3 regions of the Mesorhizobium sp. M0659 genome follow, and region 2 is predicted to be linked to each of the others. Evidence: riboswitches for the same ligand, from Rfam matches in the RefSeq annotation. Region 2 holds a riboswitch; each other region holds the start of a gene.
The links. Region 2 has a riboswitch for cobalamin ahead of NKI31_RS15100 (CbtB domain-containing protein). Riboswitches for the same ligand answer to the same signal wherever they lie in the genome.
Positions count from the first base shown of each region.

Region 1: it holds a riboswitch for cobalamin, as region 2 does, so the genes downstream of both, NKI31_RS07770 (aromatic ring-hydroxylating oxygenase subunit alpha) here and NKI31_RS15100 (CbtB domain-containing protein) in region 2, are expected to answer to the same signal.
Region 3: it holds a riboswitch for cobalamin, as region 2 does, so the genes downstream of both, metE (5-methyltetrahydropteroyltriglutamate--homocysteine S-methyltransferase) here and NKI31_RS15100 (CbtB domain-containing protein) in region 2, are expected to answer to the same signal.

Region 1 covers NZ_JAMYPY010000004.1:12,426-22,945, reverse strand. Annotated here, with positions in the region: gene NKI31_RS07810 (FAD-binding oxidoreductase) at 1-192, shown strand, start outside; gene NKI31_RS07805 (nucleotidyltransferase family protein) at 238-1,704, opposite strand; gene NKI31_RS07800 (glycosyltransferase family 2 protein) at 1,704-2,396, opposite strand; gene NKI31_RS07795 (glycosyltransferase family 2 protein) at 2,381-3,133, opposite strand; gene NKI31_RS07790 (glycosyltransferase family 2 protein) at 3,167-3,910, opposite strand; gene NKI31_RS07785 (hypothetical protein) at 3,907-4,956, opposite strand; gene NKI31_RS07780 (PqqD family peptide modification chaperone) at 5,110-5,532, opposite strand; gene NKI31_RS07775 (FAD-binding oxidoreductase) at 5,694-6,794, opposite strand; gene NKI31_RS07770 (aromatic ring-hydroxylating oxygenase subunit alpha) at 6,832-8,079, opposite strand; cobalamin riboswitch at 8,197-8,398, opposite strand; gene NKI31_RS07765 (DUF680 domain-containing protein) at 8,896-9,102, shown strand; gene NKI31_RS07760 (DUF680 domain-containing protein) at 9,169-9,372, shown strand; gene NKI31_RS07755 (DUF680 domain-containing protein) at 9,444-9,677, shown strand; gene NKI31_RS07750 (ABC transporter ATP-binding protein) at 9,749-10,520, opposite strand, start outside.
Region 2 covers NZ_JAMYPY010000008.1:69,388-79,907, forward strand. Annotated here, with positions in the region: gene NKI31_RS15055 (aminotransferase class V-fold PLP-dependent enzyme) at 1-25, opposite strand, end outside; gene NKI31_RS15060 (response regulator transcription factor) at 171-836, opposite strand; gene mgtE (magnesium transporter) at 1,104-2,522, shown strand; gene NKI31_RS15070 (MerR family transcriptional regulator) at 2,681-3,067, shown strand; gene NKI31_RS15075 (methyltransferase family protein) at 3,376-3,882, opposite strand; gene NKI31_RS15080 (acetyltransferase domain-containing protein) at 3,879-4,889, opposite strand; gene NKI31_RS15085 (MFS transporter) at 5,122-6,321, shown strand; gene NKI31_RS15090 (aromatic ring-hydroxylating oxygenase subunit alpha) at 6,329-7,504, opposite strand; gene NKI31_RS15095 (gamma-glutamylcyclotransferase) at 7,641-8,333, shown strand; cobalamin riboswitch at 8,401-8,596, shown strand; gene NKI31_RS15100 (CbtB domain-containing protein) at 8,633-8,812, shown strand; gene NKI31_RS15105 (CbtA family protein) at 8,828-9,631, shown strand; gene cobU (bifunctional adenosylcobinamide kinase/adenosylcobinamide-phosphate guanylyltransferase) at 9,624-10,136, shown strand; gene cobO (cob(I)yrinic acid a,c-diamide adenosyltransferase) at 10,136-10,520, shown strand, end outside.
Region 3 covers NZ_JAMYPY010000027.1:21,066-31,585, forward strand. Annotated here, with positions in the region: partial or broken gene glyA (serine hydroxymethyltransferase) at 377-1,712, shown strand; gene metK (methionine adenosyltransferase) at 1,766-2,941, shown strand; gene NKI31_RS28035 (adenosine kinase) at 3,050-4,042, shown strand; cobalamin riboswitch at 4,450-4,651, shown strand; partial or broken gene metE (5-methyltetrahydropteroyltriglutamate--homocysteine S-methyltransferase) at 4,746-7,097, shown strand; gene NKI31_RS28045 (cytochrome-c peroxidase) at 7,536-8,591, opposite strand; gene NKI31_RS28050 (hypothetical protein) at 9,503-9,856, shown strand; gene NKI31_RS28055 (glycosyltransferase family 10 domain-containing protein) at 9,993-10,520, opposite strand, start outside.

The sequences.
Region 1 (10,520 bases), on a different contig from region 2:
GCACGGCGCCCGTCCGACTATTCGAGGCGCATCGACACGGCAATGGTCATGCAGGCGCTCACGCGGCTGCCGCGGCCGCCGGCGCTCGCCTTCGTCTGCGGGTCGAACGCCTTCGTCTCGGCGGCTGCCCAGGCGCTGATCGACGCCGGCATATCAGCGGAAATCATCCGCACCGAGCGCTATGGCGTCTGAGAGGGCCACAGTGGTTCACCGTTTCATGGAAACAGCCACCCGCTCTCAGGTGGGTGAAAACCTTGCCGACAGCAATTGGAACGGCAGCGCGCCATAGGCGGCGACTTCGGCCTCATTGTCCCAGTTGCGGAACTGGCGCGATGGCCGTGCCTCGATCACCAGAGGCCGGCCGGTGTCGTCCACCGTTAGCTTGCCGCGAAAGCGCAGCACACGTCCGCCGCCGGCGCGGCTGATCACTATGGAACGCAGGCGGGCGACATGGCCGCCGCCGGCATTGATTTCCATCTCAATGCGGCGCCGGATTGGTGGAACGACGATCCTGACGGTGACGTCCAGCACCATCGCTCCAGTCCTGTCCGGGCGCGGCAGGGTCTGGGAAAGTGCAAACGGCGCCGACGTCGCTCTTGCCTTGCGCAATGTCGGCCTGCCGCGCCAGACGGCGGGCGTCGGCTGCTGCAGGCGGCCCTTTTTGCGTTTGAGGCGCAACTGCTTGGCAAAGCCGCGCGACAGCCAAACGAGGCCGCCGAAATCGGTGCGCGGCTTGGCCTGCAGCACCGAGGACCAGCGCGACAGGCCGGCGCGGTCGGCCAACTCAATCGTCTTTGCAAGTTCGGCCTCCGGCACCGCAATGCCGATCTCCAGGCAGAGATAGGAGAGCGCCACCGCCGCGGCGACGGCGAGGCCCCGCTTGGCGATGATGTCGGCGAACACGCCCCAGTCGACTGCGCCACTCTCGATGGCGACCGCACAGTCGACCAGCCAGTCGCTGTGGGTGTGGGCATCGAGGCCGCCATGTGCGATGGCAAGCGCCATGCGGTCGGCCGGAGAGGGAACAAGCACGCGGACGCCATTGAAGTCGGCTGACAGCGCCCGCTGCCAGATCGCCAGATCATCTTCCGCGCTTTGCTGCGACCCGTCATAAGCGAGCTGGTGCAGGTCGATGTCGCCGAAACTGCCCTTGAAAAAATTCATCGAACGCAAGGACGCCAGCCTGGTGCGCAGATATTGCGGACTGACGCCGGTGGCGATCTGCCAGTCGCGTTCGCTAAGCACATCGAAGGCGGCAATCATGGCCTGCGGGCGCACCAGTATGTCGATGTCATGCGCCACCCGGCCGCGCTGCGCCGACGCGTTGACGGCGATGCGGCTGGCGCCTTTGATAAGCATCACCGCGCAGCCGGCGTCGATCATGGCCTGTAGCGCCGGCTCGGCCTCGCGCGCAGCCAGTCGCGATTTGGTCCACAGCATCTTTTGCAGGCCGACAAGACGTGGATAGGCCGGATGCCCAGCGAGCTTGCGGCCGAACCTGTCGGAGATCGCGGCCAGCAGCCGATGCTCGCGGAAAGCAGCATGGTCGATATCGTTCTCGTCGAGCCAGCGCGCCGCATAGCCCCCGGCCGCCTCTTCATCGGGGAGCAATGCGGCCTTCAGCAACTGGTCGAGGCCGCCCGTGGGCCATGACCAACCATAGTCCGGAAACCGACGGCCGATACGGCGCATGGCATTGGCCATCAGTCGGCGCTCGCCTTTTTCGCTGCTCGCCTTTGCATGGCCAGCCTTACGACTTCGACATAACCGCGGTCGCGCACGGGGTCGCGTCCATAGGACATGCTGTCGGGCCGGATGCGGCGCAAGGTCAGGACATCGTCGAGCATGGCAAGCGCAAAGCCCGCCTCGCGGACACGGGCGATCCAGTCGACCATGTCGCCGCGACCGCCTTGCGGGTCGATGATCGGACCGACGGCCTCGGCTACCTCCCGGCGGATCATCATCGTCGTGCGCGACCAGCCCGCCACGGCCACGTCCTGTTGCACATCGGGCTTGTCATCGCGAAACGTCCGCCAGTGGGCAAAGACTCCTGCCGTCGCGGGAAACCGCTCGAAATGCTCCAGCTGCCTTTCGATCTTGGTCGGCAGCCACAGATCGTCCGCATCGAGCGTGGCGACGAAGGGCGTCGCCAGCGCGGCGATGCCCCTGGTGGTGGCGCTGCCTGGTCCGGCATTGTCCTGGCGCAACACCTGCACCGGCATGCCCAGCGAATTGACCACCGCGACCGTATCGTCGGTCGAGCCGTCATCGACGACGATTATGGCGTCGGGCTGGACCGTCTGGGCCGCGACCGATCGCAGCGTCTCGGCGATGGTGGCGGTCGCGTTGAAGGCCGGAATGACGACGCCGTAGCTGGCCATCACAGGAAACGCCAATTCGCAAGTTCCTTGAAATCGAAGATGCCGTCGACAGGGTGCAAGGAGCGGTCGGCCTCGCGCCGTTTCATCGACTTGTAGACGGCGCGCATGAATTCGCGAAAAGGAACATCGGCCTGCCTGGTCATGTTGCCGGGATGGCGCCGGTAATAGAGCGCAACAGTGTCGGGCATCGTGAATTTCGGCCCGCTTTCGAAAGTGCGCAGCAGATAGTCGGTGTCCTCGGCCTGGTGGAAATCCTCGTCGAAGCTGCCGATGCGTTCGACCAACCGCCGGACGAAGATAGCGGGAGACAGGTGAATGCCGCGAACCGTCATCGAGTGGCTGTCGGCTGTCGGCTCCAGCGTATCGTCATCTATGTCGTCGACCAGCGTCATGCGCGAATAGGTGAGCTCGAGGGTGGGGTCTGCGTCGAAACAGGCCAGATCCGCCTTGAAGCGGCCCGGCGGGGAAATGTCGTCCGAATCGAGAAACGATATCAGCCCGGTCTGCGGCAGCAACTGCCGCAAGCCCGCGTTGCGCGCCCGCGTCACCCCGGCATTCTCCTGCTGGAAAAGGCGAATGCACGGCGCCTCCGCGATCAGCGAGCGCACGACCGCCGCCGAACTGTCGGTCGAACCGTCATCGATAACGATGATGTCGAGATCGGCGGCATCGCGCTGCCTCAGCAGCGAGCGCAGCGCCAAGCCGACATGGCGTTCGCGGTTGTAGACCGGCATGATCACGCTCAGCTTCACGCACGCATTCCAGGCTGTGATCTGTTCATTCTTTCACCACTCTGCCGGGCGCTTGATCTCGAAAAGCCCCTCGACCGGGCGCCGCGACGGATCGGCCTTGCGCCGCCGCAAGGATTTCTGAATTACACGTAGATATTCGCGCACCGCCACATCCCTTTGCTTGGTCAAATTGCCGGGGTGGCGCCGGTAGTATACCGCGACGGTGTCGGGAAAAATGTGCTTTGGGCTGGTTTCGAAAATGCGCAGCAGATAGTCGGCGTCTTCGCCCTGCCGGAACTCCTCGTCGAAAGCACCTGTACGGTCGATGAGTGCCCTGCGGAATATCCCGGCGCTAAGGCTGACGCCGCGCACGGTGGGACCTGCGCCGCCCCGTGCCGGCTGCAGGGTTTCGTCGTCCATGAGATCGACGCGCGTCATCAGCGAGTAGGTCAGCTCGAGCGCAGGGTCGGCCGCGAACAGGGGTAGGCCAGCCTTGAATCGTCCAGCCGGCGAGACGTCGTCCGAATCCAGGAACGACACCAGTTCGGTTTGCGGCAGCAACTGCCTCAGCCCTGTGTTGCGCGCGTTGGCCACGCCCTGGTTTGCCTGCTGGAACAGGCGGATGCACGACGCTTCCCGCATGATGGCGCGGACTGCTTCAACGGAGCTGTCCGTCGAGCCGTCGTCGACAACGATGATATCGAGATCGGCATCGTCGCGTTGCCTGAGCAGGGACCGCAACGTCGAAACGACATAGATCTCCCGATTGTAGACCGGCACAATGATGCTCAACTTCATGCAGCGCCCCGAAGGACGAAATCCGCAATCGTGCCGGCGATCTCGCGCGGCTCGGTCCCCAGCGACAGCCGGTAGCATGGCAGATCGCGGGTAAGCTCGCTGAAAAAGCGAAAGCCCGCTTCCCGCTCGCCCGGCATCTGCACGATTCCTGACGGCGCCAAGGCGATCATGGCATCCTTGCGCGATATGGGCATGACCGAGCTTCTCGCACCTCCCCTGATATGGGGCACTATCAAAGCAATAATGTCCAGACTTGCAGGAGTTGGTCGAGGCGCGACCTCGTTGATGTGAAAGGCATGCTTGCCTTGCCAGTTCAGCGGTTGGTACGAATTTAGCCGACCCTCCAGCTTCAGCCGCTTGAAGCCCTCCGGATCCTGCTTGAGCGTGGCAAACAGCGGATAGGCCGTCACCCCCTCGGTCCGGTCGATCAGCACATAGTCGTCGCCGACGCTATCGAGCCCATTGAGCAGGCCGGCGACGACCGTTCCCGATTTGCCGGCACCGCCGGAGCCCGCCAGCAGGACGCCCTTGCCATCGATGCCCAGCGTGCCGGCATGGGTGAGCCGCATGCCGCGCGCCGCATATTCCCAATGCAGGAAGGCGCGCAGCGGCGCCCCTTGTTCCCATGGCGGAAAGGCGTCGGCCGACATCATCAGCTGCGCCCCGACATGGCGTTGCGGATCATGGAACTGCCAAAAGTCGAGGTCATGATAGTAGCTGCCGCGCAATCCGGCCTCTTCCAGCCGGTTGGCAAAGGCATGATGGTTGTAATCGCCTCGGCCCCAGGTGGCCGGGGCGGGGACGCCATCGATGGCCGGGTGGGCGACGAAAATGCGGCAGCCGTCAGATGCAGACGGATTTTCCGGGGCCGGTATGAAGGCATGGCTCATGGCTTCCGCCAGCGTGCCATGGTCGAGGTGGACACTCAGGTCCAGCCCCGGCAACCGCACGCTGGCGGTAACGGGATAGAAGGCGGCGGCGCTTTCCGCGGCCGCCAGCACATGGCGGGCATAATCCGGCAGGGTTTGCAGCGTGATCAAAGGCATGTGTTCGTTGTTCCAGCGTCCAGAATTGCGCCGGGTCGCCTGATGCATGTCGCTCGGGGTGGCCCCGGTTTTGAGACGACGACATGCATAAAATCAAAGATCTAAACCGCGTCGCCTGAGTCCGTTCAAACGCGACGCGCTTTAGGGAAACGATTATGCCTGTTTCACCGCCGGCCAGCCGAGAGGTTCCTCGACCTCATGGATCGGGTCGACAATGATGAGATCGGCAAGGTCGTCGTGGACATCGACCTTGAGCGGCTCATTGCTGGCAGCAAGCGCAGACGACAGCTCGCCCGAAAGCGGTTGTGCCGGTGTTTCGGCTGGCGCAAGCAACCCGAAATCGAGCAGTCGGGCAATGAAGCTTTCGAGGTCGGCCAGGCTTATTTTTGCGGCGCCCGCGGCAACTCCGACCAGCGCTTCAGTGGCGACGCCGGACGACAGAGCCTGCCAGACCCGGCTGCCGGAATCGGAAAAGCCGAAATACTTACCGTTCGAAAGATCGAGAACGACGGCTTCGCCATCGAATGATTCGAAAACGATGTCCTTGCTTGCGACCCCATAGACCCGCTGTTGCATCGCTCTGTCCCCCGTTCCATGCGCCCATGAAGGGATGCGCCGGTTTCACGGTCTGCCAGCCCTTCCTAAGTGCGTCTAAATCACTCGGCCTATGCTTGGCAAGACAAAGACCCGCGAACACAACGCCTGCGTCGGCGACCGTTGCGGCGAAGTCGACCGGCTCAAGCCTCGATTTCGAGCGCCGACAACGGTTTCGAGCAGCAGGCAAGGATGAAACCGTCATCGATCTCGTGGTCGAGGATGCCGCCATTGTGGCTCATCTCGACTTCGCCGGAGACCTTCTTCACCTTGCAGGTGCCGCACAGGCCGAACTCGCAGGCGGCGGGAATCCGCACGCCCGAGCTGCGCGCGGTCTGCAGCACGGTCTGGCCGGCGACGCAGCCGGCATCGACCTCCGAAAGCGAGAAGCGGATCGGCGTCACGGCTTCGACAGGTGCAGCGATGCCGTCCTCGACCGGGGAGGCAAACGGCGCCGGAATTTCCTCCATCACAGGCGCGGCAAAGCTCTCCTGATGGTATTTCGTCATGTCGAAGCCGGCGGCATCCAGCATGCCGCGCACGGCGCGCATGAACGGATCGGGGCCGCAGCAGAAGATTTCGCGCTCGCGGAAATCCGGAGCCAGCAAGGGCAGCCGGATCGCATCGATGCGCCCCATATGGCCGTACCAGCCTTCGCGGCTGGAACGTTCCTCGATCATGAAGCCGAGCGACAGGCCGGGCATATGGCCGCCGAGCAGTTCGAGTTCCTTGCGGAAGATGATCTCTTCGGCACGCCGCGCGCAGTTGACGAAACCGACATCGGTCCATGGCGCGCAGTCGTTCAGCCAGCGCAGCATCGACATCATCGGTGTCACGCCGGAGCCAGCCGAAATGAACAGATATTTGGCCGCCGGGTGGCTGTGCAACGAGAAGTCGCCCGCCGGTCCATAGGCCTTGACGTGCGAGCCGGGCACCAGTTGGTCGAACATCCAGCGTGTGCCGATGCTGCCCGGTTGCGCCTTCACTGTCACCGCGATCGAAAACGGCCGCGATGGCGACGACGACAGCGTGTAGGTGCGCATCAGCGGCCCGTCCGGTGTCGGCAGTTCCAGCGTCAGGAACTGGCCCGGCTTGTAGCGGAACCAGGTCTGGTTGTCGGAGCGGAAGGTGAAGGTCTTGACGTCGGGCGCCTCGTCGCTGACGCCGATCACTTCCAGCACCTGCAGCCTATCGTTCCACGGCGCCATCTGGTCGAGATGGCGATAGAGCCCAAGATCCGTCATCGCATTCATCCTCTGGTCCCTCTTCGCCTGCTCCAGCTCACGCGACGCTGCGCAGCGCCGGCCGGCCGCCTTCGGCAAGGCGCGGGCCGATGAAGGCCGCGTACCATTCGACGAACTGGATCACGCCGCCCTCGTGCAGCTCCGAATAGGGGCCGGGCTCATAGGCCGGCGACAGGATGCCGAAGGCGTTTTCCTCGACGATGCGGCGGTCCTGGTCGTTGGTCTCGGTCCAGACGTGGGTGAGCTCTTCAAGGTTGTAGTCGACGCCCTCGACCGCATCCTTGTGCACCAGCCACTTGGTCGTCACCGCGGTTTCGGTGGCGCTGATCGGTAGCACCCGGAAGGTGACCGCATGGTCGATCAGGATGTGGTTCCAGGTCGTCGGATAGTGGTAGTGCATCAAGGTGCCGATGCGGTCGGCGGCAACAGTGTCGGACAGGTCCTTCGTCACCGCGCGCTTTCCCGACATCGTGTAGCTGACGGCATCGCGCAGCAGCGGCGCGCGGGTGGCGCGGTATTGCCCGGCCGGATCGATGCGGAACTTGCTCGGCAGGCCCGCCGCCTCGCATTTCGCCCAGTGCGCAAGCATCTCCGGATCGCTGTCGGCGCCCTGCACGCCGGTCACCGTCGGCGCTTCGGGGAATGTCTTGCACAGCTCCGGATGATTGCCGGCGCAGTGATAGCATTCGCGGTTGTTTTCCCAGACCAGCTTCCAATTGCCCTTCTCGATGATGGTGCTCTCGAAGGCGACCTTGGCTTCATTCAGCCGGTGCGGCTTGAGGTAGGGCTCTATCATGGCGCGCATCGGGGCAAAGTCGGCAGGTTCTTTTGCCAGGCAGATGAAGATGTAGCCGCCGACGCTCTCGCAGGCGACGGGCTTCAGGCCGAACTGGCTCTTGTCGAAACCGTCGGCCATCTGGCGGGCAAACAGCAGCCGGCCGTCAAGCTCGTAGGTCCACTGGTGATAGGGGCAGACAAGCTTTGCCGCCATGCCCTTCTCAGTGTTGCAGACACGGCTGCCGCGATGGCGGCAGGAATTGTGAAAGGCGTTGATGTTGCCCTTCTGGTCGCGGACCAGCACCACCGGATAATCGCCGATCTGCACGGTGATATAGCTGCCGGGCTTCGGCAGTTCGCAATCATGGCCGATGAACAGCCAGTCGCGATACCAGATGAGCTCCATGTCGAGCTTGAAATAGTCCGGGTCGGTGTAGAAGGGCTGTTCCAGCGAAAAGCCTTGCTTGCGGCCGTTCAGGAGCCTCAGCATGTCGTTGCGCGTATCCATAGTTCTGTCCTCGTGGTTTAAGGACTGAACTTGGTGGTGATGGAGGAAGGATCGGACGCAGGCCGGCGCGGCGCCGGACATGCACTATCCACCTCTTGACCGCCCACCGCGATCAGTCGAGTCTATGCATCTCGGGCTGGTTTCCGGGCTCTGGAGTTGTCCTTGCGGACCATCGCGACACCTTCCCAGGCTCTTGCCCAGTGGTCTCCCGTTGCGACTTCAACTCCACCACCGTTGCGGGGGCAGCGCCGGATTCTGACCGGCTTCCCAATTCTCCGCTGCGTCGTCACGAAGCGGCACCTGAGATGCGATCATCTAATCACGGCAGCGATCGCGACGTCGGCATGAAAGCGACATCGTATCCATGCGGCGCGACACGCGCGGCATACGCCCCCCGCCGCCGGTCAAAGAGCTGAGACGTTTCTTGGACGCCATCATCGCCGTTTCGAATCGCTGCGGATCCAGTTCGATCGGGGGCAAAAAGGGCTCAACGGTATCGAAAAGTTACTATTAGCAATCTCTAATCGAACCGAACGGTTCGTTTCTGTTGACAATGCGTGCAGGCGGTGTGAACGACGGCCCGGAAACCGACACGGGAGCGAACCACTCGGTTCGACATAAGCAACTGAAAACAATGCGATAAATGACCATAGAGGAACTTCCTGGCACAATTTCAAGGTGCAGGACCGTGGTCCACACGGAACAACTTCGTGATTGGAAACCAGCCTATGGCTTTCCCACATCGGGGCTGTCCGAACGACGCGAATTCCTCCCAAGACACGCCGCTAGACGGACAGACAAACTGGAGTACTAAAAATGAAAAAGATCATCCTCACTGCCGCAGCCGTTTTGGCGATCACCGGCAGCGCCTTCGCCGGTAGCGACAATTACGGTTCCAATGGTGCGAACCAGCCAGCCGTCTCGGTCGACAGCTCGTATACGGCTTCCATTCAGAAGCCGGCGCACGCTGACAAGCAGCCTGTCATTCAGGGCGCCGACCGCGACCTCTACGGCAATCGCTGATCCCGACCAAAGAAGGGCGGCTAACCCGTCGCTCTCGGGATCCCAAAAAATTCAGGAGTATTTGAAATGAAAAGGATCATCCTTGCTGCCGCCGCCGTTTTGGCCATCTCCGGCAGCGCTTTCGCCGGCAGCGACAACTACGGTTCGAACGGCGCCAACCAGCCTGCGATTACGTCGACCGATAGTGGCCATACGGCTTCGGTTGAGAAGTCGGCTCCAGCCGAGCAGGCGCCTGCCCACGGTGCCGACCGTAACCTTTTCGGCCGCTAAAAGCCGGTTTCCAGCACGTGGCGGGCTTATCCGCTGCAGCTGGCGGCATCAGAAAAATTCAGGAGACTAAAATGAAGAAGATCGTTCTTGCCACCGCAGCCGTTCTGGCTGTTTCGAGCGCTGCCTTTGCCGGCAGCGACAATTATGGCTCCAATGGCGCCAACCAGCCGGCCGCTGCCGTCGACACCACTCGCACTTCGTCGACCGGCACCAACTCGGCGGTCTACAAGCTGCTGAACTCGTCGAACGACCAACAGAAGTTCGTCCCGCCGAGCAGCGACAGGGATCGGTTCGGCAACAACTAACAGCCGAAGCTTAAAAAGAGCGGCGGGCCTGGCCCGCCGCTCTTTTTTCATGCCTGTACGACGCAGCTATCTCAAGCCGCCTTCACATCCACCGGCTTGAGCGAGAAGGAGTGCCCATCGGCGTCGAAGATGTGCAGGTCCCCGGCATCCGCGGTCAGTCGCAGCTTTGCCCCGCGCTTGACCTCGACATTGCCGGGCAGCTTGGTCACCAACGGCAGGTCAGCGCGGCCGATATCGACATAGACAAGCTGCACCTCGCCGAGTTGCTCGACATAGTCCACCACGCCCTCGAAAAGATATTCCGCGCCGGTGGCGGCCGACAGATCCTCCGGCCGCACGCCGAAGCTGACTGCCGCACCCTTTGCTGACGCCGGCGTTGCGATCGGCACCGTTGCCTTGCGGCCGCCGACATGGCTGACGATTGTCGGGTTGCCCGTCCTGTCGATTGTCGCCGGCAGGATGTTCATGGCCGGCGAGCCGATGAACTGGGCAACGAACAGATTGCCGGGCTTCTTGTAGAGGTCCATCGGCGTGCCGACCTGCTCGATATGGCCATCCTTCAGCACGACGATGCGGTCGGCGAGCGTCATCGCTTCGACCTGATCGTGGGTGACGTAGATCATGGTCGTGGCAGGCATCGATTCCTTGAGCTTGGCGATCTCGATGCGGGTCGCGACGCGCAGCGCCGCGTCGAGATTCGACAGCGGCTCGTCGAACAGGAACACTTTCGGATTGCGCACGATGGCGCGGCCGATGGCGACACGCTGGCGCTGGCCGCCCGACATCGCCTTGGGCAGACGGTCGAGATATTTGGTCAGCTGCAGGATCTCGGCGGCCTGCCGC
Region 2 (10,520 bases):
TGAAAAGATGGGTGAAACCAGCCATGTCGCGAACTCCTCCTGATCCAGCAAAGCGGTGAGGGGAGTTTCGTCTCGACGGCTAATGGCAACAACACCTCAAGGGGTAACATCTTGCCGCGCGCGGGTGGGGCTTGCCTACCCGGGTGACCTACCCGCGGCTCATCGCTCGCCTACCCGAACGGCTGCTTCTGGGTACGCCGCTCGCGCGCATAGAGCGCGACGGCCATCGCCCGGTTGCGGACGTCGAGCTTGTCGTAGAGGTTCTTGAGGTGGTATTTCACCGTGTTCTCGGAAATCCCGGTCCGCGTAGCGATCTGCAGATTCGTCCAGCCGTCGGACAGCACCGCCAGCAGCTCGCGCTCGCGCACGGTGAGCAGCGACAAGGGTGTGTCGTTGACCTTGTTGATGTCGATGTAGGGGATGCAGATGCGGCCATGCGCGACGGCCAGGATGGTCTCGAAGATGATCGCCGGATCGTCGAACTGGAAGCAGTAGCCCTGGGCGCCGAGCCGCACGCACTGCTTCAGGATGCCGATGTCGTGGTCGTTGGAAAACACCGCGATGCGCACGCCGAGCTTGCGGCTGTGAACCTCGGCCAGCACATCGGCGCCGTCCATGTCGGAGAGCTTCCAGCCGATAACGGCGACGTCGAATTCCGCTTCGGCTGCCAATTCCAGAAAATGCCTGCCGCTTTGCACGCAGGCCCTGAGATCGAAGCGCCCGTCGCAGTCCAGCATGTCGCGCAGCGCCGATATGACGAGCGGATTGCGTTCGGCCACGACCACGCGCACGCGCCGTTCCTCGATTGCCTTCTGCGTCTGCGACCTGATCTTCAAGGGCTTCCGGCTGTTCTGGTTGTCGCCTGGGCGGGTCAGGCCTTTGCCTGGACCTGCATCATGACAATTCTGCCCCAACCGTGCTGGGGTGCTCTTTCCCCAGCGACATGTGCTGTCGCGCCGCCTGAATCCTGGGCGGCGTCATATCCTGATGAAATCGCTCTCTCCCCATATGCAGGGCGGGGCGCATTTCGTTTGATATTCCCGTGCGTTGCGCGCTAGACCTGACAGGCACCTTTTCCGAAATTCCCATGGCGGGAGCCGCTGGTGGAACGCCAGGACGACCACACGACCGGCGCCAAAGCCGCTGACGATGCCCACGCCGACATCTATGGCGAGGACGGCGCCGTCCTGTCATCATTCCTGGCCCAGATCGGGGCGGCGATCGCCGATCGCGATACGCTGACGCTGAAGCGCGAAGTCGACGACCTGCACCAGTCGGAACTTGGCGATCTGCTGGAGGCCCTGCACCCCGAACAGCGTCGCGCCCTTGTCGAACTGCTCGGCGCCGATTTCGACTTCTCGTCGCTGACCGAGGTCGACGAGGCGATCCGCCGCGATATCGTCGACAATATGCCCAATGAGCAAATTGCCCAGGGCATGCAGGACCTCGATTCCGACGACGCGGTCTACATTCTCGAAGACCTTGAAAAGGAAGACCAGGACGAGATCCTGTCGCAGCTGCCGTTCACCGAGCGGATCAGGCTGCGCCGCTCGCTCGACTACCCGGAAGAGACCGCCGGTCGCCGCATGCAGACCGAGTTTGTCGCCGTGCCGCCGTTCTGGACCATAGGCCAGACCATCGACTACATGCGCGAAGACAAGAACCTGCCCGAGCGCTTCAGCCAGATCTTCGTCATCGATCCAAGCTTCAAGTTGCTCGGCGCCATCGACCTCGACCAGATCCTGCGCACCAAGCGCACGACCAAGGTCGGAGACGTGATGCACGAGACGAGGCACGCCATTCCGGCCACCATGGACCAGGAAGAGGCGGCGCGGGACTTCGAGCAATACGATCTTCTGTCCGCCGCCGTCGTCGACGAGAACGAGCGGCTGGTCGGCGTGCTGACCATCGACGACGTCGTCGACGTCATCCAGCAGGAGGCCGAGGAAGATCTGCTGCGCATGGGCGGCGTCGGCGACGAAGAGTTGTCCGACAGCATTTTTTCGACCTCGCGCTCGCGCGTGCCCTGGCTGCTGGTCAACCTGTTGACGGCGTTCCTGGCGGCATCGGTGATCGGCCTGTTCGACCGCACCATCGAGCATATTGTGGCACTGGCCGTGCTGATGCCGATCGTGGCCGGCATGGGCGGCAATGCCGGTTCGCAGACCATGACCGTCACCGTGCGCGCGCTAGCGACCAGGGATCTCGACATCTACAATGCCGGCCGCATCATCCGCCGCGAAATGGGCGTGGGTTCCATCAACGGCATCATCTTCGCCGTGCTGATCGGCATCGTCGCGGCCGTCTGGTTCCGCGATCCCAATCTGGGCGGCATCATAGCGGCGGCGATGATCATCAATATGTTCGTGGCAGCCCTTGCCGGTATCCTGATCCCGCTATTCCTCGACCGGTTCAAGATCGACCCGGCGGTGGCGTCGGCGGTTTTCGTCACTACGGTCACCGACGTCGTTGGCTTCTTTGCCTTCCTCGGGCTGGCCACCTGGTGGTTCGCTATCCCTTGAGAAAGAGGCGTTGCGGGTTCAATTGACTTTTACGTAAATGTGGTGCGAGGCTTGCGCGGGGTTTCATGCCGAGTCCGGCTTGGAACGGGGTTGATCGGAATGCGATGGAAATCCCGGGCGACCGGGCGTTTTCCGATGTTCCGACATTTGGAGCAAAGATGCGGGAATATTATTCGATCACCGAACTGACCCGCGAATTCGACGTGTCGACGCGGACGCTGCGCTTCTATGAGGACGAGGGGCTGGTGCAACCGGTCCGGCGGGGCCGCACAAGGCTGTTTCGTCCATCTGACCGGCATCTGATCCGTCAGATCATGCGCGGAAAACGGCTCGGCTTCTCGATCAACGAGATCCGCGAAATCATCCAGATGTACAAGGAACCGCCCGGCGAGGTCGGTCAACTCAACCTGATGATCAAGCGCATCGAGGAAAAGCGCGAGGATTTGCGCCAGAAGCGCCGCGATCTCGAGGAGACGCTGGCGGAGCTCGACCAAGCGGAGGAGTCTTGCGTCGAGCGGCTGGCGGAGTTGGGGGTAAATACCTGAGCGGATCGTCGAGCGTTTGCGCGCCCGTCGCAAACGTTCGCGATTAGCGGAGGCCTTCCACACTTCGTCATTCTAGGGCGAAGCAGGAGCGAAGCTCCGCCGCGGAGACCCTAGAATCCATTCCGTGACATCGGTCGTGGAGTGCAGCGGTAGCGAATTCTGGACCATAGCAACGCTCTGGAGTCGCGGCATGGATCCTCGGGTCTATGCTGCATCGCTACGCTCCTTGCTCCGCCCGTGGATGACGAAGAGATGGGCGTTCGGCTAGTCGCCAAGGCATGCGAACCCTGCCAGCGATCACACCCGCCTCAAATCCACCGGCGCACCCGCTTCGTATAGTCGCGGTACTTCTTGCCGAATTTGGCGAACAGCACCTTCTCCTCGCTCTCGATGGCGACCTTCTGCGTTGCAAAAGCCGCGATCAGGGCCAGCGGCAGGAACCATACGATCCCCGAGACGAAGGCGACGCCGATCAAAAGCAGCGTGTTGGCCAGATACATCGGGTTGCGCGTCACGCCGAACGGGCCAGACGTCACCAGATGATCCGGCACGCCATTGGGGTTCATCGTCGTTTTGGCCCGGATCATGGTGCGGATAGCGGTGAACCAGAGGGCTGCGACGGCAAACAGCACCACAAAGCCGGCGGCAAACAAAAGGTCGCCCAAGAGGTCGCCGATCCAGGGCAGGGGATAGAACAGGCCGAGCGCGATGCTGATGGCAATGGCGGCGATGTAGATCAGCGGCGGCCATGGGATCAGCCGTGGTCTCGGTAGATCGGGTTTTGCCAGCCCGGGTTTTGTGAGCTTGTCGGTCATTGTTGCCCTCCCTGCGTCATCGGACTCTCCTCCGTCCTTGCGGTGCAGATGCCGGCGAGTTCACCGAGATGCGCTTTGAACTCCGGGGTCTGGTCACCATTGTAGAGCCGGTCGAATGCCGCTTCGCTTTGCAGCGTGTCCAGCATGCACACACAATAGCTGGTGCAGAACTCCGTGTCGCGCTGCTGTTCGCAGGATACCTGGCATTCCTTGAGGAAGACCACTTCCCGTGTCTCGACCGGCGCCGGCGCGATCTGCGAGAACAGCCAGACGCAGCCGAACAGCAGAGGCTGGTGGATCAGATAGAAAGCCAGGCTGTGGCGGCCGATGAAGGTGAGCGGCCTGGTCCAGCTTCCTGATGCCAGCGTGGCCAGCCGCGCCAGCAGGCCAGTGGTGGACGCAAACTTTGCCGCGGCGATGCCGAGAAGCACGGCGCCGAACCAGGGAAAAAGCGGCACGTAATCGTTGGAGCGCGGGTTGATCGCCGACAGGCCGACCCACCACAGCGCCGGATGATCGAAGGCTTCGGATCTGAAATAGATCGGCCCGGCGATCACCACTGCCGCCACGACAAGCGTCAGCAAGGACGGCAGCCGCAAGAACAAAAGGCCGAGCAGGCTGGCCAGCGCGATCTGATGCAGGATGCCGAAGAAGATGAAGCTGTCCGGCGTGATGAAGTACGTGACCGCCGATATGGCGGCGGCCGCGACGGCGACCATGGCAAAACGTTTCCAGAAGCCGGTCCAGCGGATCTGCCTGCCATGAGCGAGAAACAGGCTGACGCCGACCAGGAACAGGAAGGTCGAGGCGATGCAGCGCGCATAGATCTTCCACCAGCCGACGGCGGTGAGGCCGGGGTCGGTGTAGTGGAAATTTTCGAGATCCCAGGTGAAGTGGTAGCTCGCCATGGCGATCAGCGCGATGCCGCGTACGACATCGATGGCGACGATGCGCTTCGGTTGATCTCGCTTCAGTTGATCTCCAGGGGGTGCGGTATGGATGCTCATGGTCTCGCGATCTGATTCAGCCCCAAAGACGACTATCACGGTTGCACCGGACAAAAGAAGGCCGCCCTCTACGCTCCGGGTCGCGCCGTGCGGCTGCATCGCGCGGCGCTTTAGGCCAGAGCCGGAAAGCCTTTGGCCGAATTCGCTTTTTGCCGGGAAGGGGTCGGTTTCCTGTTACCGGCGGAGGAAGCGCCAGCGCAGATTTGGGCTGCGAGTCTGATTTGGGGATCAAATGTCCACCCATGTGCGCCATCCGATCTGGCTGCCAGCCCTGCGTCCGGCGGATGCGCGCACCTTTGCCTCGCTCTATGCGGTCGAATCCTTCGCCCGCGCCACGGTATCGAGCGTCATCCCGATCCAGGCTTATGAGATTCTGCACAACGAGCAGATCGTCTCGATCCTCTACACCATCGTGGCGCTGCTCGGCCTGTCGGTGACCTTGTTCATGCCGATGTTGATCCGCAGGTTTGCCCGGCGCTGGGTCTATACCGCCGGCGCCTGCCTGCTGGCGATAGGCTCTCTGTTCTTCGTCACCCACACGCTTGCCGGGCAACTGACAGGCATGCTGTGCCGCGTCATGGGGGCGAGCGCCCTGTCGATCACGCTCAACCTCTACATCATGGACCACATCCGCAAGACCGATTTCATGCAGGCCGAATCGCTGCGCATGGCGTGGTCGATGCTGGCCTGGACCGGCGGGCCGACACTCGGCATCTTCCTCTACACACGCTACGGCATCTATGCCGCGCATGGCGCGGTCGCGGTGTTTGCGTTGGCCTTGCTGGCGCTGTTCTGGACCTACAGGCTGGGCGACAACCGGTCGATCCGGCCGGGCAAGACACGGCCGGCCAATCCGCTGGCCAATATCGGCCGCTTCGTAGCACAACCCAGGCTCAGGCTGGCCTGGCTGATCGCCTTCGGCCGCTCCTGCTTCTGGACGACGTTCTTCGTCTACGGGCCGCTGTTCATGGTGATTACCGGCGAGGGCAAGCTTGCCGGCGGCCTGCTGGTTTCGGCCGGCAATGCGCTGTTGTTCATGGCGATCTTCTGGGGCAAAGCGGGAAAACGCTTCGGCGGCCGGCGCACCATGACCTTCGCCTATTTCGCGATGTCGGCGACGCTGCTTGCGGCGGGCGCGGTCGGCACTACCGCGCCGCTGCTTACGGGCTTTTTCCTGCTCTGCGGCGCCTTCTTCACCATCGCGCTCGATGCACTGGGCTCGACCGCCTTCATGCGCTCGGTGCGGTCCTATGAGCGGGCGCAGATGGCCGCGGTCTACCGCACCTATCTCGACTTTTCCGAGCTGACGCCGCCGCTGGTCTATTCGGTGGTGCTGGCGTTTTTCGGCCTCGGCTCGGTGTTCGTGACGCTGGGCATCCTGGCCGCTGTTTGCGGCTTTATCACCTGGCGCTATCTGCCGAAGTCGCTTTAGTCGCCGATCAGGCGGTTGCCTCAAGCGCTGCATGCCGCTCGCGCACCCAGTTGTGGAAGCGGTGCAGATCGTACTCCTCCGGCATCAGCACGCCGGCCGCGTGACGCATGGAGCGCAGGCCTTTCTGGTTGATCTCGCAGATCGCGGCATCCTCCTCCAGCACCTGGGTGCCGAAGGCGACGACATTGTCGATGTCCGTCTCAGCCAGCGCCTCGGGCGCGAACAGCCATTCGGCGGTGAGTTCGGTCTGTTCGGGACCGAGCGGCATCAGTCGCACCGTCCTGACATAATCGACATGGCCGACGATGAACATCGAGGGCAGGCTGGTGGCATAGGTCTGTCCGGCCGCACTCTCGGCTGGCGTCAGGCCCGGGAAGACCGGGCCATGGGCATGTCCGTCGCGCGACCAGGTCTCGGCGCCGGCGCGCAGGCCACCCGAAAACTCCGGCGCGTCATTGTCGGCATGGCGGACCCAGTCGGGGTCGTCGTGCCGGCTCATCAGGCCGCGGCCGTATATCGGCACCAGCCGAGACAGGTCCTTGTGGACGCCTGGGCAATGCAGGCACTCGTTGAAGTTCTCCCAGAAGATCTTCCAGTTGCAGTTCATCACCTTGCGCAGGACATGGCCTGATACCAGCGTTTCCAGCGGCCAGTTGGCGAGGTCGCCGGATGCGGGATCGAAGGAGGTCCCGGCGGAGCCGGCCGCAGCCTGCTGAAGGTTCACAAAGACAAAACCGCGCCACACCGACAGCGCCACCCGGTAGAGCGGATGATCGGCCTTGTCGAAACCATCTGGCAGCGATTTCGAGGGAACGCGCACGAGATCGCCGCGCAGCGAGTAGGACCAGGCGTGGTAGGGGCAAGTGATGAGCCGCGCTTTCAGCCGGCCCTCGCTTTCCTGGCAAAGCTGCGAGCCGCGATGCCGGCAGGTGTTGTGGAAGGCGCGCAACTCGCCGGTGTCGTCGCGCAGCACGACGATTTCCTGCGTGCCGACGCGGAATGTCCTGAACGCCAGCGGCTGGGCGAGGTCGGCCTCGCGGCAGACGAGCAGCCAGCTTTTGTGCCAGATGGCGTCGAGATCGCGCTGGTAAGCCTCGCTATCCCAATAGGCCAACGACGGTAGCGTCGGTTCGGCCCGGCTCAGGCCGTTATAGGGGTCGCGCTCGCTCGGGCTGGGATGCATGGCTGGCTTCCTATGAAGCGTCAGCCGACACCCCGGCAAATCGTTTGTCAATCAGAGTGCCGCATTGCCGGTTGCAGGCGCGGCGCATAATCATGTCGTAGACACGGGACATTCGGAAATTGGGGGGATTCGGAAAGTGGCCGCACGACAGATGTCGCTTACGCCGGAGCTGGTCGCGCGCTGCTGGCGCGAGATCAGGGACCCCGGGCCGGATCCGGACGCGATGCATCTCGATGAAGCCGACTATGACGCGCTGCTGGATGAATTGCAGGTCGAACTCCCGGACAGCGAACCGCTATGGCTGTTCGGCTATGGATCGCTGATCTGGAAACCGGAAATAGATTATGTCGAGGACCGCGTTGCCTTGGCGCGCGGCTGGCATCGGTCCTTTTGCATGAACATGACGCGCTGGCGCGGCACCAAGGACAGCCCCGGCCTGATGATGGCGCTGGACCGTGGCGGACAATGCAAGGGCGTCGCCTTTCGGCTGACCGACAATAACCGGCGCGAGCAGTTGGGCCGGCTTTTCCGGCGCGAAGTCACGCTGAAGCCGACAAGCTACCGGCCGCGCATGCTCAAGCTTGCAAGCGAGGCCGGACCGCTCAGGGCATTGGCCTTCGTCATCAACCGCAACGGCCTGACCTATTCAGGACCGCTCGACGAGGGCAAGGTCGTCGAAAGGCTGGCAACGTCCTGCGGGCACTGGGGGTCGGGCGCCGACTATCTCTACAACACGGTGAAAAACCTTGAAGAGCGCGGCATTCACGATCGCCATCTGTGGCGGCTGCAGCGGCTGGTTGCCGAGCGGATCACCGCGTTGAACCCGTAACGCCGCATGGCGCATTCGCGCTGTTGGCCGGCGGAATTTGGTTTGCCGGATGCGGCCGTTTCAGCCTATAGTCATGCATGTCGTCGGTTCCGTTAGGGACCAAGAGGGAATGCGGTGAGGGCTGACTTGTTGCCCAATGCCGTGGCTGCCCCCGCAACTGTGTGCGGTAGTCCTCTCCAAGCCACTGGGGATTTTTTCTTCGGGAAGGTGGGGAAGGGCGCTGATCCGCGAGCCAGGAGACCTGCCGGCGACAGGGAACTGACTTCGATGCCCTCGGGTGGAGGGCGAAAGGACAAGATATGAATACCGCTTCCGTCTCCCTCGGCGCTTCCGTCTCCTCGCAGTCGCGCTTCATGCAGCTCGTGCTTAGCGCGTTTCTGGGCATTTTCGTCGTCGGCGTTGTCGGTTTCTCGCACATCGATGCGGTCCACAATGCGGCGCACGACTATCGCCATTCGATGGCGTTTCCCTGCCACTGACCAGGATCTGACATCATGAACCTGTTTCGCAACGTCGTGTTCATCGCGGCGATCGCAGGGCTCGTGGCCGGTGTCGCTCTCGCCTGCATGCAGGCCTACGCCACCGTGCCGCTGATCCTCAAGGCGGAGGTCTACGAAAAGGCTGGTGGCGGCCATGAGCATGAGCATGCCGCGGCGCCCGCCGCCAACGCTGCGGACACCAATGCCATGAGCACCGCCGCGCCGGCGGAAAATGCCGTGAGCAGCGCAGCCCCGGCTGAAGCAGCCGCGCCGGCGGAGGACGAAGGCTGGGCGCCGGCCGACGGCTTCGAGCGCTTCGCCTTCAGTGTCGTCGCCAACATTGTCACCGGCATCGGGTTCGCGCTGGTCCTGGTGGCGGTTTCCGAATTCGCCGGCGGCATCGGCAACTGGCGCCAGGGGGTGTTCTGGGGTCTGGCCGGCTTTGCCGTATTCACGCTGGCTCCGGGCCTCGGCCTGCCGCCGGAACTGCCGGCAATGCCGGCGGCCGATCTCATGCAGCGCCAGATCTGGTGGGTGGCGACGGTTGTGGCGACTGCCATTGGCCTTGCCTTGATCGCCTTCCGCACCTCGGCGCCGCTGACCGTCCTTGCCGTCGTTCTGATCGTCGCCCCGCATATTGTCGGCGCGCCGCAGCCCGACAGTTTCGAGACGCCGATCCCCGAAGGCCTGCATCACCAGTTCGTGGTGGCGGTGACGGTGACCAATCTGGTGTTCTGGTTGGTGCTCGGCGCCGTCATTGGCGTGGTGCGCGAACGCTTCACCGACTCGGCGACCAGCCTGCGCGACAGCTTTGCCTGATCGCAGTTTGACCTTTATCATCGGCGGTGGGCGCCCCGGCAAGACCGCGCATGCCGAAACCCTGGCGACGGCGTTGCCGCCGCCATGGGCCTATATCGCCACCGCCGAAGCCTATGACGATGAGATGCGCGAGCGCATCGCGCTGCATCGCTCGCGGCGCGGCGAAGGCTGGGCGACCATCGACGCGCCGCTCGATCTTGTCGGAGCGCTCGAAGCCTTGCCCGACAACCAGCCGGTGCTCGTCGATTGCCTGACGCTGTGGCTGACCAATCATATGCTTTCCGACCATGATCTCGAGGCGGAATGCCGGCGGCTAGCCGACATGCTGTCGCGGCCGCGCGGGCCCTGGCTCGTTGTCTCGAACGAAGTCGGGCAAGGCATCGTGCCCGACAATGCGCTCGCACGCCGGTTTCGTGATGCCGCCGGCCGTCTCAACCAGCAGGTCGCGGCGGTTGCCGATACGGTGCTACTGATGGTGGCGGGGCTGCCGCTCAAGGTGAAATGATGACCGATATCGACGCAAAAGACGAAGAACGCCACCGCGCCAAGATGGCCAAACGCAAGGCGGTGCAGGACGCCGAGGTCGCGGAAAAGACGGTCGAGAAGGGGCTGCTGATCGTCAACACCGGACCCGGCAAGGGCAAGACCACGGCCGCCTTCGGGCTGGCGCTGCGCATGCTCGGCTATGGCAAGCGCGTCGGAATCGTCCAGTTCATCAAGGGCAAATGGCACACCGGCGAGAAGGATGCCTTCGCGGCGTTTGGCGACCGCGTCGTCTGGCACACGATGGGCGAGGGTTTCACCTGGGAGACGCAGGATCTGAAGCGCGACATTAAGGCGGCCGAAGCCGCCTGGGCCAAGGCGCTGGAACTGATCGCCGATCCCTCGA
Region 3 (10,520 bases), on a different contig from region 2:
CTGGTTAGTCGCCTACGCATGGCAGCGCATCCTGACCGCCTTCGAATCCTGGGCCTTTGTGCGCATGCGGACCTAACTGTCTGCGAGCTAGCGGAGATTCTGAGCGTGTGTCGAGAGCGGGTTGCGCGACACGTCCGGCTGCTCGCCAGAGCCGACTTTCTTTGCTGCAACGAACAGCCTCCGTGGCGCTCGTACCATCTCAACGCAGGATCCAACGACGGCGGGCTGGTTCAATTATTGGTCGATCTCCTGCCCCATCGCGACGGCTATCATAAACAGGACCTGCAGCGGCTCGAAGCGGTACGAGACACGCGGCCGAAAGGGACCGCGTGCTTGATCGTGAAATAGGTCAATCCAATTGGAGCGCGAAGCTACCATGGACAACTCCGCAGACGGCGCGATCGCACAGCCGGACACCCACGGGCGGTCTTCCTTGGCCGCGGTTGATTGCCGCGTCCACGAGCTGCTTCTGAGACAGGAGCGGCAGGAGCGGACGACCCTCAAGCTCATCGCCTCAGAGAACTTTGCGTCCTCGGCCGTGCTGGAAGCGAACGGCTCGATTTTCACGAACAAGTACGCCGAGGGGTACCCCGGCGCGCGCTACTACGCTGGAAACGAGATCGTTGATGAGCTTGAGGATCTGGCCATTGGGCGCCTGAAAACGCTATTTGGCAGCGAGCATGCCAACGTCCAGCCTTATTCCGGCTCGCCGGCCAACCAGGCTGTCTATCGTGCGCTTTTGAGTCCCGGTGACAAAGTCATGGGCTTGCCCCTTCCGGAAGGGGGCCATCTGACTCATGGTTGGGCCATCAACTTTTCCGGAACTGACTATCAACGCGTGCCCTATGGACTAGATGAAAAGACACAGCAGATTGACTATGACCGCTTGCGCGAGACAGCCAGCGGGAACGGCCGCGGCTCATTTGGGTCGGCGGAACCGCTTACCCGCGTGTCTTTGATTACTCGGCAATGGCAGAAATTGCCCTGGAAGCGAACTCCTATCTCGTAGCCGACATTGCGCACATCAGCGGCCTGATTGCCGCGGGAGCGCACCCGAATCCCGTGGGCCATTGCGACGTGGTCAGCAGCACGTCCCACAAGTCGATCCGCGGTCCCCGCGGTGGCTTCATTTTGTCAAGGAACGAAGATCGCTATCAGGCCCTGTATCATACAAAGAGCAAATACAATCTCGCCAGACGAATAGACCGGGCGGTCTTCCCTCACCTGCAAGGCGGACCTCACATGAATGCCATCGCTGCGCTAGCGGTTGCCTTGCACGAAGCCGCGAACCCGTCCTTCCGAAGCTCGGCCAACAGACAGTCAAGAATGCCAAGGCTCTGGCACATGCACTGCTTGAGCGAGGTTATGACCTGGTTACCGGGGGGACGGACAATCACATGCTGATCCTTGATCTTCGCGATCGGCCACTATCGGGCAAGGCCTATGCCGAGCGACTAGCAAAGGCAGGAATCATCACAAACTTTAATATGGTGCCTGGCGACCCGCGGCATCCGGCGGTCACAAGCGGAATTCGCCTGGGGGCGCCAGCAGTGACGTCAATGGGCATGCGCGATGTGGAAATGGTGCAAATTGCTGGCTTCATTGACTCCGTCCTCCAGCGGCCAGACGACGAAGATCTCCATGCCTGCGTGCGAAGAGACGTTGCCGACTTGTGCGCTGCGTTCGAGGTCCCGGGCATCTCCGACAATTAAGGTGGGCCAAGCAAAATGCCCATACCACATCCAACATCCGAAGCGAGGTATTCATGGCTAGGCAGTTCGTGTTCTCTTCCGAATCGGTTGGCGCGGGGCACCCGGATAAGTTGGCCGACAACATCTCGGATGCCATCCTCGATGCCATCCTCCGCACAGATCACAAGGCGCGCGTCGCCTGTGAAGCGTTGGTAAAATCAGGGATAGTCGTTCTGGCTGGCGAGATCACCAGCGATGCCCAGGTGGATTACAGCCAAGTTGCGCGCGATACGATTCTCGACATTGGGTACGACGACGAGGCCGTCGGCTTTGACGGCCGGCGTTGCTCCGTCGTTCATGCCCTCACCGAGCAGTCGCCCGACATCAGCCAAGGCGTTGACGAGGGAAGAGGGCAAGACCTCCAGCAGGGAGCGGGAGATCAGGGCCTCATGTTCGGCTACGCATGCCGCGAAACCGATACCCTGATGCCTTTGCCGATCCAGCTCGCTCATCGCTTGACGAAACGGCAGGCGTATGTCCGGAAGGCACAACAGCTTGGCTGGTTGCGTCCTGACATGAAATCCCAAGTCTCAGTGCGCTATGAGGGGTTGCGCCCGGTCGCCCTGGATACCATCGTCGTGTCGACGCAACATGACGAGCAGGTCTCGCAAGAGACTGTCCGCGAGGGCGTCATTGAGGAAATCATAAAGCCTGTCCTGCCGACCCACCTGGAGACGGAAGGCATCAGAATTCTGGTCAACCCGACGGGGCGGTTCGTAGTCGGCGGGCCGCGCGGCGACTGCGGTCTCACTGGACGCAAGATCATCGTCGATTCCTATGGCGGGATGGGTCGTCATGGCGGCGGCGCCTTCTCGGGCAAGGACCCGTCCAAGGTTGACCGCTCGGCTGCCTATGCAGCCCGCTATGTCGCAAAGAACATCGTCGCTAGCGGACTTGCGGACGTGTGCGAGGTGCAGCTTGCTTACGCAATCGGCGTGGCCAGTCCGGTTTCCGTCATGGTCAACACGTTCGGGACAGCCAGGGTTGAGGAAAGCAGGATCGAGCGCCTCATTCTTGAGTTGTTCGATCTCAGACCGAAAGGCATTATCAAGATGCTTGATCTCTTACGCCCTATATATCGCAATACAGCGACCTATGGCCATTTCGGCCGTGAAGAGCCTGATTTCACCTGGGAGAAGACAGACAGGGCGGACGAATTGCGTCGCGAGGCAGGACTCGCCGCCCCGTGAGAGCCGCCGGCGAACGGATTGGCAAGCGGAAAGCCCATTTCCACCGAGCAGACCCGCGCCTGGCAGGCGTGGCGAGAAGCCGGCTCGGTTTTTTTGGCGGAGACATTGATGCCGGATTATGACGTGCTTTGCATCGGCAATGCCATTGTCGACATCATCGCCCAGTGCGACGAGGCATTCCTCGAGATCAACGGCATCATCAAGGGCGCGATGAACCTGATCGACACGCGCCGCGCCGAACTGCTCTACAGCCGCATGGGCCCGGCGATCGAGGCCTCCGGCGGCAGTGCCGGCAACACGGCGGCCGGCCTAGCCAGCTTCGGCGGACGCGCCGCCTTCTTCGGCAAGGTCTCCAACGATGCGCTGGGCGAAATCTATGCGCACGATATCCATGCACAGGGTGTCGCCTTCGACACCAGGCCGCTTGAGGGACAGCCGCCGACGGCGCGCTCTATGATCTTCGTCACGCCCGACGGCGAGCGCTCGATGAACACCTATCTCGGCGCCTGCGTCGAGCTTGGCCCTGAGGATGTCGAGGCCGACAAGGCATCCGGCGCCAAGGTTACCTATTTCGAGGGCTATCTGTGGGATCCGCCGCGCGCCAAGGAGGCGATCCGGCAGACGGCGAAGCTCGCACACGAGGCCGGACGCGAAGTGTCGATGACGTTGTCGGATTCGTTCTGCGTCGACCGCTACCGGGACGAGTTCCTCGAGCTGATGCGCTCGGGCACTGTCGACATCGTCTTTGCCAACAGCCACGAGATCAAGTCGCTCTACCAGACAAAATCCTTCGACGAGGCGCTGGCTCAGATCCGCAAGGACTGCAAGATTGCCGCCGTCACCCGTTCCGAAAAAGGCTCGGTGATCGTGCGCGGCGACGAGACCGTGGTCATCGAGGCGACCGCCATCAAGGAGTTGGTCGACACCACCGGCGCCGGCGACCTCTACGCCGCCGGTTTCCTGCATGGCTACACGCAGGGCCGCAACCTCAAGACCTGCGGCGACCTTGGCTCGCTGGCGGCCGGCCTGGTGATCCAGCAGATCGGCCCAAGGCCAAGGCAGAATTTGCGCCGCGAGGCGGAAGGGGCTGGGTTGCTGTAGATGCGCGGGCAACTAATCAGCCGCCCTACTGACGCGATGACCGCAGTGGCGGAACTGTGTCAAAGCTCGCTGATAGCGACAGCCATTCGCTTCGGAGAACTGACCCATGCTGCTGCCGTGAAGCTCGCTGGAGGAGCGGTGCAAGGCGTGCTTGCCATGACGGCATTCACCGTCATCCAGATCGTCACCAGCATTTTCAGAAGCTCAGCTTGGGGAAGGCCAGTAAGGTTCCTGAGGTAACGGAGAACTCGCGGCGTCCGTCGGACTTGACTTGCGATCACGTCCCACGATGCCGAATGCGGGCAGCAGACTGAATATTTCACAATGCTAGACAAAGGCGTAAAAGCGCGATCACATAACGACATAAACATTTCGTTATGCGTCATTGACAAGAGAGCGAACTGCTGTGATTGTCTGCGTGTCGTGGTTCTCGCGTGCGGCGCTGCCGCAGCGGAGCTAAGAGGGAAGCCGGTGCGATGCCGGCGCTGCCCCCGCAACTGTTAGCGGCGAGCCAACCCCAATCACGTCACTGAGGCGAATACCCTCAGGAAGACGGGTAGAGGCTATGACCCCGCGAGCCAGGAGACCTGCCACGCGAATTACGTCCACGGGCGGGGTGTCTCGGTGGCCGCTGCAACCCGGCGTTGATGCCGGCCTGCTAGCGCCTTCCTTGTCACCGACGCCCCAATCATCGGGGTATGACATGACTGTCTCTCAGCAAATTCCTGTAGCAACGCTCGGCGTGCCGCGCTTCGGTCGTCGGCGAGAACTGAAATTCGCGCTTGAAAGCTACTGGTCCGGAACATCGTCCGCTGGCGACCTTCTCACGACGTCGAAGGCGCTCCGTGCCGCTAGCTGGGAAGAGCAGCGCGATCGCGGCGTGTCGAAAATCCCGTCGAACGACTTCTCGCTTTACGACCATGTGCTCGACACCGCAGCCATGGTCGGGGCCGTTCCATCCCGTTACGGCTGGAATAGCGGCGAGGTCCCACTTGACATCTACTTCGCAATGGCGCGCGGCAACCAGGGTCAGACGGAGGATTGTGGACACGCTGGTTACCAGGAGGAGGCTCATGGACCTGGTGTAACCGCGATGGAAATGACCAAGTGGTTTGACACCAACTACCACTACATTGTGCCGGAACTCGATGATGATCAGACGTTCGCCCTCTCGTCATCGAAGCCGGTCGATTACTTCCTCGAGGCTAAAGCTCTCGGCATTCACACACGCCCAGTCATCCTTGGACCCATCACCTTCCTCAAGCTGGCGAAATCGCCTGCCGAGGGGTTCGGTCCCATCGCGCTCCTACCGCGGCTGCTGCCGGTTTACGAGCAGCTTCTGGAGAGGCTGAAGCTGTCGGGAGCCGACTGGGTGCAGATCGATGAGCCAGCGCTTGTCCTCGATCTGAACCCGAACGAACGAGCTGCGTTCGAATTCGCCTATGGCCAGCTGTCGAAAGCCGCGCCCGAGCTGAAGATCATGCTGGCTACGTATTTCGGGTCGCTGGGAGACAATCTCGAAACCGCGATTTCTCTGCCCCTGGCCGGCCTGCATATTGATCTCGTGCGCGCTCCCGAGCAGCTGGAAACGGTGGCTCGGCTCGCTCCGAAGGATCTGGTGCTCTCGCTTGGCTTGATCGATGGCCGCAACGTCTGGCGTGCGAACCTGCCCGCCATTCTCGACCGCATCAAACCGATCGTCGCCGGCTGGCCCTTGGACCGCGTCGAGATCGCGCCTTCTTGCTCGATGCTGCATGTGCCGATTGATCTGCGCATGGAGACGGAACTCGACGCGGACATCAGGTCGTGGCTCGCCTTCGCGGCCCAGAAGACCGACGAGCTGGTCTTGCTGGCCCGGGCCCTGTCCCAAGGCAGGGATGCGGTGGCAGGCGCGTTGAAAGCGTCTGCCGAGGCTGCCGCCACGCGCGTGACATCCACGAGGATCCATGACCCGCTTGTTCAGGGGCCGATCGCTAGCATTGAGGACAGCGCGAAGCGACGAGAGAGCGCTTTTGGCGAGCGCTCCAGAGTCCAGGCCGGCTCACTCGGGCTGCCGCCGTTCCCGACGACGACCATCGGGTCCTTCCCGCAGACGCCGCAGGTACGCAAGGCGCGGGCCGCTCATGCGAAGGGCCAGCTGAGCTATGTCGACTATGAGACGTTCCTGAAGAAGGAGATCGAGGCTGCAATTCGCTGACAGGAAGAGATCGGGCTGGACGTGCTGGTGCATGGTGAGTTCGAGCGAAACGACATGGTACAGCATTTCGGCGAGCAGTTGTCCGGCTTCGCGCTCACCCAGCATGCCTGGGTACAAAGCTATGGGTCGCGCTACGTGCGTCCCCCCATCATTTTCGGCGACGTATCGAGGCGCAATCCGATGACAGTGCGCTGGTGGCAATTCGCCCAGTCGCTTACGGAAAAGCCCGTGAAGGGAATGCTCACAGGCCCAGTCACCATTCTCAACTGGTCTTTTGTTCGCGACGACGTACCCCGCTCCGAAGCCTGCCGCCAGATCGCGCTCGCCATCCGCGACGAAGTGACGGATCTCGAAAGATCCGGCGCAAGGATGGTCCAGATCGATGAGGCCGCGTTTCGCGAAGGATTGCCACTGCGCCAATCTGACTGGAAAGTCTATCTCGACTGGGCTGTCGAATGTTTCCGGATCGCTTCAACGGGTGTAAAGGACGCGACTCAAATTCATACCCACATGTGCTATTCGGAGTTCAACGAGATCATTCACGCGATCGCTGGAATGGATGCGGATGTCATTTCGATTGAGACGTCGCGCTCGAAGATGGAACTGTTGGACGCCTTCACGAGCTCCAAATATCCGAACGAAATCGGTCCTGGCGTCTATGATATTCACTCACCACGCGTCCCGGAAGTCGGCGAGATTTCGGACTTAGTCATGCTTGCCCGCGAGCGACTGTCCGACGGCCAACTGTGGATAAACCCGGACTGTGGCCTCAAAACACGCAAATGGGAGGAGGTCCGCCCTGCCCTCATTAACATGGTCGCTGCAGCACGCGCGCTCCGGCAGAAAGTGCAGGCGTGAGGCTTCTCTTCCTCACCGTGTGGGGAGTTGCCGGCTGGCGGATGTCGGCCGGGAATATGCCAAACCGATCACACTCCTGGAAATGAGCCACTCGGCGCAAATGTGCAATTTCCCTACGGCACGTGTCTTAATCCCGCAGAAATATAAATGTGGCACTACGCTATAATATCGGTTCCTTGGGGACATACAGGCCCCGCGCCTCGAACAAATCGGACACGCGTCGTTTCTCAAAGTAGACTGCTTGGCGCGTTCGCTCAGGCAGCGACAATATATGGTGCTGCGTCTGTCCGCCCCCAGTTGATCGCGCAGACTACGGGCGAGGTGGCAGGGTTCGGGTATCGCTAGCGTCCCGCCAATTCGGAGATGGACGTCGCAATTCGTGTCGCCAAGTAAAAATCGCCAATCATTTTCGATTGCGAGTCCGCAGCCAGTTGGCCCTTATTTTCCTGAGATCTGCGTTACAGGCCGGGGCGTTGTCGCCGTTTCTGAGGGTAAGATGGGATAGGCGACGTCAGGTGCCTCTCCGGTCAGCGAGTTGAGGAAGGCAACAAGCAGGTCAACTTCTTCGTCCGCCAGTACTACGCCGAGCTGGGTGGTCCCCATAATGGCGACGGCCTGTTTCAGATCCCAAACCTTGCCCGAATGAAAGTATGGCGCGGTGAGTGCAACGTTGCGCAGCGGCGCCACGCGGAAGACATAGGAATCGTCGGCTGCATTGGTGACCTCAAATCGGCCCTTGTCTTTGTCCGGCAGGACTTCGGCGCTGGGCCGTTCCATGAGGCCGAATGGGTAATAGGCTTGCCCACCAACGTTGATGCCGGCATGGCAGGACGAGCAGCCTTTGTCCATGAAAAGCACCAGGCCCTGTTTCTGTTCGGAAGTCATGGCAACCTCATCACCATTCAGGAAGCTGTCGAACGGGGCAGGTGTGACGAGTGTCGCCTCGAAGGCTTCGATCGCCTTGGCGAAGTTGTCGAAGGTGACCCGATCGGCTTCAGCCGGAAAAGCTGCATCGAACCACTCGACATATTGCGGCATGGACTTGAGAGTGGCGATGAGTTGGCCCGGTGTATTGGCCATTTCGATCCCGGCTTGGACCGGTCCCTTCGCCTGAGCCTTCAGGTCTTCGGCACGACCATCCCAGAACTGGGCGATGTTGAAGACAGCGTTCAGTACAGTCGGCGCGTTGCGCTGTCCCTTCTGCCAACCATGGCCAATCGAGGTTTCGTGATTGTCGTCGCCGCCGGTGGCCAGGTTGTGGCATGAATTGCACGACAAGACGCCTGACGCGGAGACGCGTGGATCGAAGAACAGTGCCTTGCCGAGAGCGATCTTTTCCGGGGTGATCGGGTTATTGGCGACTGTCGGCGTGGTGGATGGCAAAGCCGTGAAGGTGGCCAATGCCGTATCTCTGAGGTCGGTGGGGATCCAATCCGCAGCAAAGGCGGTGGGTGCCAGCAAGGTGACAGCCATCGTACTGAATAGGATTTTCATAATTGGTCTTCCTGCGTCGTCCACGCAGCCATTATGCGATCTGCGGCTCATGAACGCCCTGAGCTAGATCAGCTTGAGGGAGAGGACGGGGTCTCACACCTGTTTTCGCAGCTGAGCTGGGACCCTCTTGGAAGTGATCGCTCTTCTCGATTGGACTTCAGGGAGGAGGAGTATCCCTGGTTGGCAACCGGTTTTATGCATCAAAGCACGCCCTGAGGGCGGCTTCGTAGATTCGGTCACTGCGATCTTCCAGCCAAGGTTGAGAAAGTCGACAGCATCCGCAAGACTGGCAATCTCTTGCACGATGTGCGCTGCACGCCTCGCGAAAAGTGAGCTTCTGAAACGTCAGGGTTCATTCGTTCCTCCTGACCTGCTGATTGCGTGAATCGGCCTTGTCGACACCCGCCGACTGCACATTGTGATGTCACCAGCGATGGCGGTTTCAATACCTAAGCAGCGACGGTCTATGCGACAGTATGGAGGTCGTAGCGGAATAGCCGTTCTGCCTTCATCGATCGTCACACCGGCATATAGCTCCGCTTCTACGAACATCCCATCACGCGAGGATGGCGCGGCGCTTGAGCAGGTCCACCCGCTGCAACTGCCTCACACCTTGATCCACAGATCCTAGGCGATGACCATGTTGTCGTCATCATTTGACGGGCGCGGGGCATTGGCTCATAAGCGAGCCACGGCAAACTGTGCGGTTGCCAGTGCGTAATGAAGTGAATTGGAATGATCTTCGGTTTGGGAAACACGCACGTCCGACGCAGCTTGCGTTGACAGAGGCGGTTTTAGGCGCAATAGCACCTCCGCTGGCCTATTTTGTGGAGTTCAATTGTGGTTCGGCCAAAGGCGCGGGGCGCCGGACCGGCCCCTTGTAAACGTAATCAAAGAGAGAGAGACCCTGCATGGAAGAAATCTTACCGCGCATCGCCACTGGTGCCAGCATCGGCCCGGCTGTCGCAGAGAAGGCCGTTGGGTTAATGCTGGGTTTCCTGCGGAGCCACGCGGCCGACGGTCCCGGCGCGCGCATGATCGAGGCCATTCCGGGAGCTTCGGAATTAGTAGCGAAGTATCATGGGGACGACCCAGAGGGTGGCGGCCTTATGGGGCTCGGGCAGCAATTGATGAGTGAGGGTCTCAGCATGGCAAAGATCGCCGCCCTCGCCAACGAGACGATCGCCTGCGCCAAGGAACATGCCGGCGACGAACTCGTGGACGAGGTCCTCAATTCCGTTCCTGGCCTTCCCCAGTTCGTCTGATTAGCGGCAGCCGGGGCGCATGACCTTGTGCGCCCGTGCCGGCCCGTTTGCGCAGCAGGCATTCTCCGCCGGGCGTTCCGCACCGATCTCGTGAGACCACCAACCGCCGGGCACGCGGAGCGAGCGCTGGAGTACTTCATTCGTCTATCGAAAAATCAACTTCAGGCGATTCGATGTGTATAATTTCTGGCGGTAAGGGTTTATCCTGAACGCTTTCGATGAAGCCCGCGAGATAGGCAAACGTATTGTATTTCTCGAGGACTAGCCGCTTCGCCTCTCTTATTGCGCCGCGACGTTCCTTCCAGAGGTCTGAGTTGATAATTTCTTGAATTTTTTGGATTACGTTCTTGTCCTCTGGGTCAATCAGAACCATAGAGTCCGAAGGGAAGAACCTCGTGATTGCCGGGCTGCCGTAATAGATCGGCATTGTTTCAGCGACGAAGCAGTCCATAAGCTTCTCTGTAAAATAGTAATCAGCACGAGTATTCTCGAACGCTATACTGTAGCGATAAGGTGCGAGTGCGTTCCATTTATCTCCAATCAGCCGAAAACCTCGGCCGAACAGGTCAAAATCGAGCTCCTTTCTTAGCCGTTCCAGAAACGCCAGCCGATACCGATGTCCTTTAAGCAGGGCGATGTTACTGGTAATCCATGAGAGCCGAAG